2 regions of the Collinsella sp. AF11-11 genome follow, and region 1 is predicted to be linked to the other one. Evidence: riboswitches for the same ligand, from Rfam matches in the RefSeq annotation. Region 1 holds a riboswitch; the other holds the start of a gene.

Region 1 (6,647 bases):
CCGTGGCAACGCGTCCTGTCGCCATTGAGGGGCATAAATATCTGGATGGCGGCGTGGCCGATTCCATTCCCAGTGCTTGGCTGTTTGCGCAGGGGTATGACCGCAATATTGTGGTACTCACGCAGCCGGCGGGCTTTGTGAAGCAGCCCAACAGCGTGATGCCCATGCTGCGGCGCGTGTTCCGTCACTACCCGGAGTTTGTGGCGGCGCTTGAGCATCGGCATGAGGCCTACAATGCCACGCTTGATGACCTGGCACGTCGCGAGGCTGCCGGCGAGGTCTTTGTGGTGCGGCCGAGCGAATCGGTAAAGGTGCCGTCGCTGTGCCGCGAGCCCGATGAGCTTGAGCGTATCTATCAGATTGGCCGCCACGATGCAGAGGCGACTTTGCCGGCGTTGGAAGCGTATCTGGCGGGGTAAGGGTCGCATACGGAAAGCGCATCCCGGAATGGAGGCCCAAACTGGGATGCGCTTTTCATTGCTGAAGATATGAGGCTGCGAATCAGCTGTTCGGCCTATGCCTATGCCTGCTGCCAGGTGTCGACAAGCTCCTTGGCTGCGGCATGGGGGTCGTCGGCGCTGCAGACGGCGCTTACCACAAAGAAGCCGTCGACGCCGGTGGCCTTAAGCTGCGGCAAGTCGGCCGTCTTAACGCCGCCGCCCACCACGATGGGCACGGGGCTTGCCGCGTGGAGTGCGGCAAGGTCCTCAAAGCTCTTGGTGATGATAGAGCCGTCGGCCGCGCGTCCGCAGTCGCGCTTGGTCTCGGTCTCGTGGAGCGGGCCGATGCCCAGGTAGTCGACCAGGCTCATGTCGGCGGTCTTGACGTACTCGAGCATCTCCTCGCAACGGGCCGAAAGGCCCACAATGGCATCGGGGCCCAGCAGCTTGCGGCAGACCTCGACGGGAATGTCGCTCTGGCCTACGTGCACGCCATCGACGGCAATGCCCTGCTCGCGTGCGGCAAGTACGCAGTCAAGGCGGTCGTCGATCAGCAGCGCGACCTGCCCGGTTTTGCCGGCCTGAGCGATGGCCTGCGCGGCATCGCCCGTCAGTGCGATGATCTCGCGGGCGCTTGCCACCTTGGAACGCACCTGAATGCAGGTAAAGCCGGCGTCGAGCGCCTGGGCCACCACATCGCCCACGGGGCGTCCGAGGGTGTTTTCGGGGCCGAGTACCAGATAGGCCGAGATATCAAGGTTGTCGCGGATGCTCACTGTGCTTCCTCCTGCTTTTTGATCTGCGCTTCCATGCGCTCGAGCTTGCCAGTCATGGTGTCGGTAAATCCGGGTCGAATATCGGCCTTGAGCACGACTTCGGTGCGGATGCCCTTGCTCGCCAACACAAAGGTTGCGTCGCGCACGACCTGCATGACTTCGTCCCAGTCACCCTCGATCTCGGTGAACATCGAGGTGGTGCGGTTGGGAAGGCCGCTCTCGCGAATGACGCGCACGACCTCGGCGACCTCGGCGGACAGCTCGTCGCCGGTGCCGCACGGGGCGATGGCTACGGCGACGAGTGTGTTCATGCCGGCATCGGTTGCGGGCTCGGACATGGCTTATGCCTCCTCGAGCTCGAGTCGGTTATCGGCAATGTCCTGGGCGGTCGCGCGGTAGAGCTCGTCGATAAAGGTGACCTTAAAGCTTGCCGGGGCATCGGCGACAGCGGCGGCACGCGTGCCGGCAACGTTGTAGACGGCGGCACCGCAGACGGCTGCCGTAAACGGATCGGCGGCGCAGGCATACACGGCCAGCACGCCGCCCTGCGAGCAGCCGCAACCGGTGATCTTGGACATGAGCGGGCTGCCGCCGTGGGACTTGGCCACGGTTGTGCCGTCGGTAATCAGGTCGACTTCGCCCGAGACCACAACGGCGCCGCCGGTGTAGCGGGCGAGCGCCACGGCGGCATCGCGGGCAGCGTCTACCGTGTCGGTGGTATCGACACCGCGTACGCGGCTCAGGTCGGCCGCCTCGCCCTCAAGGCCCCACAGGCCGGCGAGTGCGATGATCTCGGAGGCGTTGCCGCGCACGATGGCGGGCTTGTACTGCTTGAGTTCGCCTACCAGCTGGGTGCGCAGGCTGCCGATGCCCAGGCCCACCGGATCGAGCACCCAGGGCTTGCCGGCGTCGTGTGCCGCCTTGGCCGTGCGGGGAATCGTCTGCTCGTAGATGGGGAAGAGCGTACCCATATTGAGATAGATGGCGCCGCCGCCGGCAACGAGTGCCTCGCCCTCGTCGGGCAGATAGACCATGGCGGCCGATCCGCCCACGGCGAGCTGTGCGTTGGCGACAAAGTCAATCGTCACCGTGTTGGTGATGGAGCCTGCCATCGGATTGGTGGCGCGAATCTCCCCCACGGCCTTGACCACATTTTGCTTAAGCTGTTTCGAATCGATCACTGCACATGCCTCCTTGGCATAGAAAAGGGGCGCTGTGCATAGACAGCGCCCCTAAAAAGGCGGCATGCTCCCTACGCCAGCATTAACTGACAGGTTCAAAGGATTGGGCCCCATGCCCTCTCAGCCTTGTGGTTTGCACCGCCGGCACTCCCGCATCGAATCTGTTGACCCTATACTAGCGCACCTGCCAAAAAGGGACAGGTTTATTTTGGCAGGTAACAACTGGGGCTTTGCGTTTCCCCAGATAAAACCTGCCAAAATAAACCTGTCCCTTTTTGGCAGGTCGGTACAATAGACGGGATAAAGAATGACCGAGGGGGCCTTATGATCAAACTTGTGCTGACCGATATGGACGATACGCTGATTCCGGCCGGGCATGACGGCGCCAGCGACTATGCCATCGAGGGCATTCATGCCATGCAGGCGGCGGGTCTGCACTTTGGTCCGGTTTCGGGTCGTCAGCCGTCTGCGATGGGCTGGATGTTTAAAAATCGTTCCGAGTGCTATTCGACCGGCGCATTCTGTAACGGCCAGGTCATGTTTGTCGACGGCGAGGCGGTCGCCTCGCGTGCGACCGATAGCGACGCACTAATGCGTTTAGCCGCCTATCTGGAAGAAGAAACCGACGATACCTATCTGAAGGTCTACAGCTTAGGTGATGACTTTTGGGATAACGATGCCTATTGCGTGACACGTGATGCCGAGCGTGTGCGTCGCGCTATGGAATCGGGCGGCAATGCGTGGCTCAAGGGCGAAGAGGCCCCGTGCCGCCCTGTCGTCGATGATGCGCCGGTGTTCAAGGCGAATATCTGGAGCGCCCGTTCGCGTGAGGAGCTCGCGGAGCTACGCGAGCGCGTTGCCGCCGAGGTGCCGGAGCTCTCGCTTGTGTTTCCCAACAACCGTGTGCGCCTGTTCGACATCCTTCCGGCTGGTTGGGACAAGGGCTGCGCTGCGCTGGAGCTGGCGCGCGCTTTGGGCCTAACGCCCGACGAGGTGGCCGTATTTGGCGATTCCGATAACGACCTGCCCATGATCGATGCCGTTCCCAACTCCGTTGCGGTCGCCAATGCCAACGAGGCCGTCACGGTTGCCGCACGCTGGCATATCGGCGCTGCGGCAGACGATGCGGTTGCCGCAGCGCTGCATCAGATTGCCGCCTGCGCCGCGACGGGGGAGATGCCGTCGTTTATGCGTCAGGCAGATGCGGCGGGTTCGGGTATCGCGGACGTCTAGGGAGGCCATCATGAAGCTCCAGCAGCTCAGATATGTCGTTAAAGTTGCCGAATGCGGCAGCATCACCGAGGCCTCGCGCCGGCTCTTTGTGTCGCAGCCTTCGATTACCGCGTCGATCCGCGATCTCGAAAACGAGATGGGTGTGCACATCTTTGAGCGCACCAACAAGGGCGTCATTGTGTCCGAGGAGGGCGAGACCTTCTTGGGCTATGCGCGCCAGGTACTCGACCAGGCCGACCTGCTCGAGGGCAAGTACAAAGGCACGTCCGAGCAGGTGCCGCACTTTAGTGTGAGCTGCCAGCATTATTCCTTTGCCGTTAATGCGTTTGTCGATGTAATCCGCGAGTTCGATGCCGCGCGCTACGACTTTACCCTACGCGAGGAGCAGACCCACGAGATTATCGAGGATGTCGCGCACATGAAAAGCGAGCTGGGCATCCTATATCTGTCCGAGCACAACCGCGAGGTCATCGAGCGCATGCTGGCGGCCAACGAGCTCGTGTTCGAAGGGCTCTTCTGTGCCACGCCGCATGTCTTCGTCTGCGCCGACCATCCGTTGGCGGACCGCTCCAGCGTGACGCTCGAGGATCTGGAAGACTACCCGTTCCTGTCCTATGAGCAGGGCAGCTATAACTCGTTTTATTATTCCGAGGAACTGACCTCGACCTTTGAGCGTCGCAAGAATATCCGCGTGCGCGACCGTGCGACGTTGTTCAATCTGGCCATGGGCCTTAACGGTTACACGGTTTGTTCGGGCGTGATCAGCCATGAACTTAACGGCCCCGGCATTATCTCCATTCCGCTCGATGTAGACGAGTACATGGAGATCGGCATCATCACGCGCAAGAACACGACACTTACGCGCTACGGGCAGGCCTATATCGAAGCGATTCGTCAGCACATCTAGATTGCTGCGTTCTGCACGGGTCAAATCTCTTTATGGCAGTCCAAACTGATATAGGAAGCATCTATATCAAACTGTTATAAACATATATTTTACGATGTCCATATGAGCGCTCATACTCTGTCCCAGTAAAGCAACCAATGCAAAGGGAGATATCTATGAGCACTTCGATTCAACCGAACGCGCCGTTTCGTGCCGATATCGTCGGCAGTTTTCTTCGTCCGCAGGCTGTAAAGGACGCCCGTGCCGCCTATGTCGCGGGTAAACTCGACGCTTCCGGCCTTAAGGCCGTCGAGGACGAGGCCATCCGCGACTTAGTGGCCAAGCAGAAGGCTGCCGGCCTGCAGGTGATTACCGATGGCGAGTTCCGCCGCAGCTACTGGCACCTCGATTTTATGTGGGGCCTCAACGGCATTGAGCGCCGCGCCTCGCGCACGGGCTACATGTTCCACGATGAGGAGACTACCGCCGACACCGCCGTGGTAACCGGTCCCATTAGCGGCGAGAATCATCCGTTCGTCGAGCACTTCAAATTTATCAAGTCGCTCGAGGGAGAGGGCCAGGTCGCGCGCCAGACCATTCCGGCGCCGATCCAGACGTTCTCCGAAGTCACACTCGACCGCTGCGATGGCCAGCAGGAGAGTCTGCACGCCGTCTACAAGACCGACGAAGAGCTCGTCGATGCCATTGCCGCAGCATACCGCACCGTGATTGCTGACCTGTATGCCGCGGGCTGCCGCAACATCCAGTTTGATGACTGCACCTGGGGCATCTACTGCGATACCGATTTTGTTGCCAAAACCGGCATGAGCCCGGTCGACCTGCAAAAGGTAAGCGAGCTGGGCGTGGCGCTCAACAATGTCGCCATCGAGGGCAAGCCCGACGATCTGGTTATCAACACGCATGTATGCCGCGGCAACTACCACTCCACCTACGCTTTTGAGGGCGGCTACGACCCCATCGCGCCGTACCTGTTTGCGCATGAGGACGTTGACGCGTTCTATCTGGAGTTCGACACGCCCCGCGCCGGTGGTTTTGAGCCGCTCAAGTACGTTGCTCCCGGCAAGAAGGTCGTGCTGGGCTTGGTGACCACCAAGGCGGCAGAGCTCGAGAACGAGGATGCTATCGTCGAGCGCATCCGCGAGGCGGCAAAGTACGTGCCGCTCGAGAACCTGTATCTGTCTCCGCAGTGTGGCTTTGCCAGCTGCGAGATTGGCAATAAGCTGACCGAGGACGAGCAGTGGGCAAAGATTGCGCTGGTCAGGCGTATTGCCGAGCGCGTTTGGAAATAGCGCTAGCGTTTGCAGGTGGCGGCGCGTGCGAGGTACTGCATATCGCGTACAATGGTTCGGATCGTATCGTTCGGGCAGGTTATCCGATATGCCTGATCGCCCTTCCATTCGAAAGGACTTCCATGTCCCAGTCTTCGACGCCCGCCGTCACCGATGCCATCTACGATGCATCGTCGCTCGGCCGCCCGCGCATGTTTGTGTTGGGTTTGCAACACATGTTTGCGATGTTCGGAGCCACGGTGCTCGTGCCCGTGCTCACCGGCCTTTCCGTTTCGGCGACGCTTCTGTTCGCCGGCATCGGCACGCTGCTGTTTCATTTTCTATCGCGCGGTAAGGTGCCCGCGTTCCTGGGCTCGTCGTTTGCCTTTATCGCGGGTTATGTCGCCATTGCACCCAACGGCGAGGCCGAGCTTTTGCCCTACGCTTGTCTGGGCGTTGCCTGCGCCGGCCTGCTCTATCCGGTGCTGGCAACGCTGTTCCGCGCCTTTGGCGCCAAGCGCGTCATGCGCTTCTTCCCGCCGGTGGTGACCGGTCCCATCGTCATTTCCATCGGCCTGATCTTGGCAAGCTCTGCTATCGCCAACTGCCAGACCAATTGGCTTGTTGCCGTTGTCGCTGTGGCCGTGATCGTCATCTGCAATATTTGGGGGCGCGGCATGGTCAAGATCGTGCCGATTTTGCTGGGCGTTGTGGTGAGCTATGCCGTTGCGGCCGCGCTGGGCGAGGTCGACTTCTCTGGCGTCGCAGCCGCCCCCTGGGTTGGCTTGCCCGTCGTGTGGGACAACACCGTGTTTGCGCTCTTTGGACCGCAGTTCGATAGC
Region 2 (6,647 bases), on a different contig from region 1:
GCGCAGGATGTGCGCTGGTGCGGCGTGGCGCAGCGTGACCTGGGCGAGGGCTGGCATGTGATCGAGGAGGGGCTCAACGGCCGCACGACGGTGCGCGACGATATGTGCCACCTGGACACTAACCTCAACGGCATTCGCGCGCTTCCGATGCTGCTCGAGGCCCATAAGCCGCTGGACGCCATTGTGATCATGCTGGGCACCAACGACTGCAAGACGGTCTTTAACGTGACGGCTTCCGATATAGCCCGTGGCGCCATGGCGCTGATTCGCGCCGTCCGCGCGTTTTCGTGGACCGACGCTGCGCCTTGTCCGCGCATTCTGCTGATGGCTCCCATCAAGATCAAGCCGCAAATCGCCGATGTGTATATGACCGATTTTGACGAGCATTCCGTCGAGGCCTCGGAGCATTTTGCCGAGTACTACGCGCACGTAGCCGAGCAGCTTGGCTGCGACTTTTTGAATGCCGCCGACTTTGCCGAGCCGGGCGATATCGACTATCTGCATATGATGCCCGAAAGCCACGAGAGCTTGGGACATGCCGTGGCAGCCAAGCTCCAAGAGATGCTCGGTGAGTAGCGCAGCCCCAAACCACCACAAAGGGGACAGGCACTTTTGTGGTGGTTTTGCCCGGGTAAACGAGCGACTTGGCTGCCACATGGGCATGGATGAGCTCATTGACCTGTTTGCCGAGGGGGATGAGCTTGTCTCAAATACCGCTTTTGAGGAGCTGGAGCTCGCCTATGACGTGGCGAACGGTGCGACCTTTGACGGCATCGTGTTCCGCTCCTGCGTATTCGATGGCGTCGACTGGAGTGGTTCGACGTTTCGTGACGTCGTATTTCGCGGTTGTCGCTTTATCCGCTGCAATATGGAAGGCTGCTGGCTCAACCGATGCGACTTTGTTGATTGCTCGGCGCCGGGGCTCAACTTGGTCAAGGCGCGCCTGTCGAACGTTTCGTTTGCATCATGCGACCTGAGCTACGCGAACCTTTCGGAGGGACGCATTGGCCCCATCACGGCGTGCGATGTGCGCCTGACCGAGGCGGCGCTCCAGGGGGCCAAGTTGGGGCAGCTGCGCCTGGATAGCTGCGACCTGACGCGAGTTGATGTGTTCAAGACACCGCTATGTGGTGTTGATGTATCGCGCTGCACGTTTGAGGCCCCCGTTGTTTCGGGTGACTACCGTGAGTTGCGTGGCCTGACAGTCAATGCCGAACAAGCGCTCGCACTTTCGGGCTTGCTCGGCATCCAACTCGCAGACGATTGGCCGTAACAAGAAAAACCACCACAAAGGTGCCTGTCCCCTTTGTGGTGGTTTTGCTGCAGGGCTAGTAATTCCACATGTGGTTGACGGGGCCGGAACCTTTGCCCATGTCAAAGTCGGCGGCGAGGGCGCCCGTTAGGTAGGCCTTGCCGGCGTTGACGGCGTCGGCAAGATCCATGCCCTGGGCCAGCGCGCAGGCGATAGCGGACGAGAGCGTGCAGCCGGTGCCATGCGTGTTGCCGGTCTCGATGCGCTTGTGACGGAACCATGTGGTGAGCGGATCGCCCAGGTGGTTGCCCTCGTCATCGAGCGGCGCGGGCTCCGCCAGCACGTCGTTGGCCTCGTTGACAAGATGTCCGCCTTTAACCAAAGACGCGCATCCAAAGCGGCGGGTGAGGAGCATGGCGGCATTTTGCTGCGTGCGCTCGGAATCGACCTCGTAGTCGAGCAGTGCCATGGCCTCGGGGATATTGGGTGTGATGACGGTCGCCAACGGGAACAGGCGACGCGTGAGCGCCTCGGCCGCGTCCTCGGCAATGAGTCGAGCGCCCGAGGTGGCTACCATGACGGGGTCCACGACCACGTTCGTTGCGTTCCAGGCGCTCAAGCGGTCGGCGATGACTTCGATAATCTCGACAGAAGAAACCATGCCGATCTTGACGGCGCTCGGGCGGATGTCGTCAAAGACGGCGTCGATCTGCGCGGCGACGATATCTGGCGAGATATTCTGCACGGCGGTGATGCCCAGGGTGTTTTGCGCCGTGATGGCGGTTATGGCCGTCTCGGCATACAGACGGTGCGCCGTAATGGTCTTGATGTCGGCCTGAATGCCGGCGCCACCGCTGGAATCGGATCCTGCGATGGACAGGACGGCAGGTACCTTGCTGCGATCCATGTTCGCTCCCTTGTTCGGTCGGAATCAAATGGGTCTTTAAGCTAGCATTATAAAGATGCCCGGGCCGACTCTATGTCGAACCCGGGCGGGCGGTGCAATCTTTACGCAAATGCAAGAAAATGTTCACACGTCAACAACGGTCGACGTCGCGGTGCTTCCAAAAGCAATCGTGGCGACGAGTTAGTCCTCCATGCCGAGGTCGATCGTCGTGCCTTCGAACACCTTGTTGACAGTGCGAACGGCGCACATCTTGCCGCACATGGTGCAGGTGCCCTCGGTGGCGGCGGGGGATTCCTCGTAGCGCTTCTTGCCGGTGACCGGGTCGAGGGCGCACTTCCACATGGCGTCCCAGTCGAGCTTGCGGCGTGCCTGACCCATCCTGTCGTCCATGTCACGGGCGTGCGGTACCTTCTTGGCGATGTCGGCGGCGTGTGCGGCAATCTTGGTGGCCATGAGGCCATCGAGCACATCCTGAGCGTTGGGCAGGCACAGGTGCTCGGCCGGCGTCACGTAGCACAAAAAGTCGGCACCCGAGCTCGCGGAGATGGCGCCACCGATGGCGGCGGTGATGTGGTCGTAGCCCACGCCGATATCGGTCACCAGCGGCCCCAGCACATAGAACGGGGCGTTGTGGCACAGGCGCTTCTGCAGCTTCATGTTGGCGGCGATCTCGTCGAGCGCCATGTGACCCGGACCCTCGACCATGACCTGGACGCCGGCGGCCCAGGCGCGCTTGCACAGCTTGCCCAGCTCGATCATCTCGGCGGTCTCGGTTGCGTCGTTGGAGTCGTAGAGACAGCCCGGGCGGCAGGAGTCGCCGAGCGAAATCGTCACGTCGTACTCGTGGCAGATCTCGAGCACCTCGTCGTAGAACTCGTAGAAGGGGTTCTCGTTACCGGTGACCTCCATCCAACCAAACAGCAGCGAGCCGCCGCGGCTGACGATGTTCATGAGGCGGCCAGTCTCCTTAAAGGTCTTGATGACCGACTTGTTGATGCCGCAGTGGATGGTCATAAAGTCCACGCCGTCCTCGGCATGCGCGCGCACGACCTCGAGTAGATCGTCCTTGGTCAGCTTGACCAGCGGCTTTTCCATGTAGCCGATGGCATCGTACATGGGGACGGTGCCCACCATGAGCGGTGTCTCGTCGATGAGCTGCTGGCGGAACTGGCGCGTCTTGCCCGAGTTGGAGAGGTCCATAATGGCGTCGGCGCCAAAGTCCTCGGCGATCTTGACCTTCTTCCACTCCTCGGCGGCATCGGCCTTATCGCCCGAGATGCCCAGGTTGACGTTGACCTTGGTGGACAGGCCCTCACCGACGCCAAAGGCGCGCATGCCTTTTTTGATATGCACGATGTTGGCGGGGATGGCGATGCGGCCGTCGGCCACGCGCTCGCGGATGTACTCGGGGTCGCGATGCTCGCGCTCGGCAACCTCCTTCATCTGCGGCGTGATCTGCCCGGCGCGGGCGAAGTCGATTTGCGTGACGAGCTTGGGCTCGGTCTGTGTGCTCATTGGCACGGCTCCCTTCGTTGGCATTACCCATATCAGGTTTGCGGGTCAGGGCGGACGCGCCCAATCTCAGCCTGCCGTCTTGTCCTGCAAGCCCCCCGTTATGTCATGGGCTCAAGTATAGCCTGAATGGGTACGATTGGGCCAACGAGCGTGCCTGCGGGGAGGCGAACATGGAAGACAAGCATCTATATCGAGAGACGCAATGGGATGTATCGGCCGAGGAAAGCCGTGCGCACCATGGCCTTGTCGCGATTGGTTTTGCGGTGCTTGCCGTGCTGGTGATTGCCTTTTGTATTTGGACGTTTGGCGGTCGCGGCGGCGCTGGCTGGGAGTTCGAGGTTGATGATAGCCTACCGATTATGACGGTGAGGAGTACTGGCGGTAATGCCAATACGCTCGCCGTTCCGGGCGATTATTGGTACCCGCGCGATGAGTTTGTGCAGCTGCAGCTGAGTGGTGGGTCCATTCCAGGTGAAGAAATCGAACGCGTGACGTTTGATGCGGCGCTCAAAACGCTGACGGTGAAGCTCAAAAATCAAGGAGACGTGCCCACGACGATGGATATCGCGCTGACGGAATGGCGCCTGGAGCCCCCGTCGGGCGTCAAAGTGTCCGAGGTGGAGCACGTCAAGATTACCTATCAGGACGGCTCGACAAATGAAATTGCCAAAGCTGACGGCTTGGCGGAATAGACGCCGTGCCTAGGTAGCACATTCAAAGTAGCGGTGGTCCTACAAGGCCTGTTCGTTCAGGAAGACCAAAGTGTTTTTATTTGAAAGCTCGGGAAAGTGACGATAACCAACGTCGAACGCGGTGAGCCCGCTTACATCCTCGAGCTTGTTTTCTGCCATCCACCGCACCATGGAGCCGCGCGCCTTTTTGCTGGCGGTCGACCGTTGGATGGGCTTCCCGTTGCGGATACCCTCGCCAAAGAGGCATGTGACGGCCGTGGCGTCGCCCGCGAGGTGGGGCAGAACGGCTTTGGCATACTCTACGCTGGCGAGGTTGACGATCGTGGTGTTTGAGTCCGCCGGGGCGATAGCCCGCGCGAGCTTGTCGCTCCAAAACGCGTAGAGGTCTCGGGCATCGTCAACGGCGAGCTTCGCGCCCATCTCCAGCCGATACGGTTCGACGGCATGAAAGGGACGAACGCACCCGTAGAGGCCGGAGAGGATCCATAGATGGTCTTGTAGCCATGCGAGCTGCGCGGAATCCATCACCTCGGGCGCCATGCTCTGGTATTGAATGCCGTGGTAGGACATGACGGCAGGGGAGAGGTGACGGGCGAGTTCGGGATTGTCGAGATCGCCGTTTTTCAGGATGGGCCCGAACTCATGCAGGGTGTTGAGGCAAGGCCCCAGCAGTTTGTCACTCACGTTCCATAGCGCTTGCAGGCCGCCGCTGCCTTCATTTCGTTCGATATCTAGCAGTGCGCAGTGGAGGCGAGCCGTCTCGTGCGCAAAGGGTGGAATGCCCAGGACTTCAAAAGCATCTTGGGCCGCGCGCATCTGCTTGGCGGGCGAAATGACGACCTGCAGCATGGACTCTCCTCTGCCAAAAAGGAAGTTGCGGTGGAATACGGTCTGTTTTGGCCGTTTATGGGCCAGTTTAGTCTGTATTTCACCGCAACTGATGAAGGGTTGGTTACGCGCGCTCGATGAAGGCCTTGTAGCCGCGATAGGCCTCGTAGATATCGGCCTTGTTAGCGACCTCCCACAGGGCGTGCATGGACAGGACGGCAACGCCAGAGTCGATGACGTTCATGCCGTACTTAGCCATGATGTATGCGATGGTGCCGCCGCCGCCCGCGTTGACGCGACCGAGCTCGCAGGTCTGGAAGTCCACGCCGGCCTCGTCCATGATGTCGCGGATGAGGGCCACATACTCGGCGTCGGCGTCGTTAGAGCCGCCCTTGCCGCGGCTGCCCGTGTACTTGTTAAAGCACAGGCCGCGACCCATAAAGGCTGCGTTCTTGGTTTCGAACTTGCCGGCGTAGCCCGGGTCGAAGCCGGCGGACACGTCGGAGGAGAGCATGCGGCTGCGGGCGAGCGCGCGGCGCAGGGCCAGCGGGCTATCCTCGCCGGCGAGCGTCATGATCTCGGCGACGGTGTTCTCGAAGAAGCGGCTCGTCATGCCGGTGGCACCCACGGAACCGATCTCCTCCTTGTCGACGATGAGTGTGATGCTCGTGCGCTCGACGTCTGCCACGTTGATCTGAGCGAGCATGGAGGGGTAGGCGCAGACGCGGTCGTCGTGGCCATAGCCCAAGATCATGGAGCGGTCGAGACCCATGTCGCGGGCGGGGCCGGCGGGCACGACCTCGATCTCGGCAGAGAGGAAGTCCTCCTCCTCGACGTCGTACTGTTCCTTGAGGATGTCCAGGAACATCTGTTTGACGGGCTCCTTGGGGGCGTCCTTGTCGTCCTCGTCAAACTTGACGGGGCGGCCGCCCACGATCACGTCGAGGATCTCGGCGTCGACGGCGTCCTTGGCGGGCTTGGACATCTGCTCGCTCGAGAGGTGGATCAGCAGGTCGGAGATGGTAAAGACCGGGTCGTCCGCCTTGTCGCCGATGTTGATGTCGACGGTGGTGCCGTCCTTTTTGCAGATGACGCCCACAAGCGCGAGCGGGGAGGCTACCCAGTGGTAGCTCTTGACGCCGCCGTAGTAGTGCGTGTCGAGGTAGGCCATGTCGCCGGCCTCGAAGGCGGGATTCTGCTTGAGGTCCAGGCGCGGCGAGTCCACGTGGGCACCCAGGATGTTAAAGCCCTGCTCGAGCGGGGCGGTACCCAGGTTGACGAGCATGAGGTCTTTGCCGTGGTTGGCGGCGTACACCTTGTCGCCGGCCTTGAGCGCGCGGCCCTCGGCGATCACGGTCTCCAGGTTGACGTAGCCCGCCTCCTCGGCCATCTTGATACCGGTCTTGACGCACAGACGCTCGGTCTTATTCTCGCTCAAAAACTGCTTATAGCC

The links. Region 1 has a riboswitch for thiamine pyrophosphate ahead of thiM (hydroxyethylthiazole kinase). Riboswitches for the same ligand answer to the same signal wherever they lie in the genome.
Region 2: another riboswitch for thiamine pyrophosphate. It lies ahead of thiC (phosphomethylpyrimidine synthase ThiC); the one in region 1 lies ahead of thiM (hydroxyethylthiazole kinase).

What each region holds. Positions count from the first base shown of each region.
Region 1 is NZ_QSAS01000002.1:187,099-193,745, forward strand. It holds gene DWV58_RS02285 (patatin family protein) at 1-419, shown strand, start outside; gene DWV58_RS02290 (thiamine phosphate synthase) at 521-1,216, opposite strand; gene DWV58_RS02295 (thiamine-binding protein) at 1,213-1,554, opposite strand; gene thiM (hydroxyethylthiazole kinase) at 1,558-2,397, opposite strand; TPP riboswitch at 2,449-2,559, opposite strand; gene DWV58_RS02305 (HAD-IIB family hydrolase) at 2,722-3,630, shown strand; gene DWV58_RS02310 (LysR family transcriptional regulator) at 3,641-4,537, shown strand; gene DWV58_RS02315 (5-methyltetrahydropteroyltriglutamate--homocysteine S-methyltransferase) at 4,693-5,826, shown strand; gene DWV58_RS02320 (uracil-xanthine permease family protein) at 5,949-6,647, shown strand, end outside.
Region 2 is NZ_QSAS01000011.1:43,077-49,723, forward strand. It holds gene DWV58_RS07515 (SGNH/GDSL hydrolase family protein) at 1-576, shown strand, start outside; gene DWV58_RS07520 (pentapeptide repeat-containing protein) at 662-1,273, shown strand; gene thiD (bifunctional hydroxymethylpyrimidine kinase/phosphomethylpyrimidine kinase) at 1,329-2,159, opposite strand; gene thiC (phosphomethylpyrimidine synthase ThiC) at 2,340-3,674, opposite strand; TPP riboswitch at 3,666-3,782, opposite strand; gene DWV58_RS07535 (hypothetical protein) at 3,845-4,366, shown strand; gene DWV58_RS07540 (YaaA family protein) at 4,406-5,215, opposite strand; gene DWV58_RS07545 (aminopeptidase) at 5,319-6,647, opposite strand, start outside.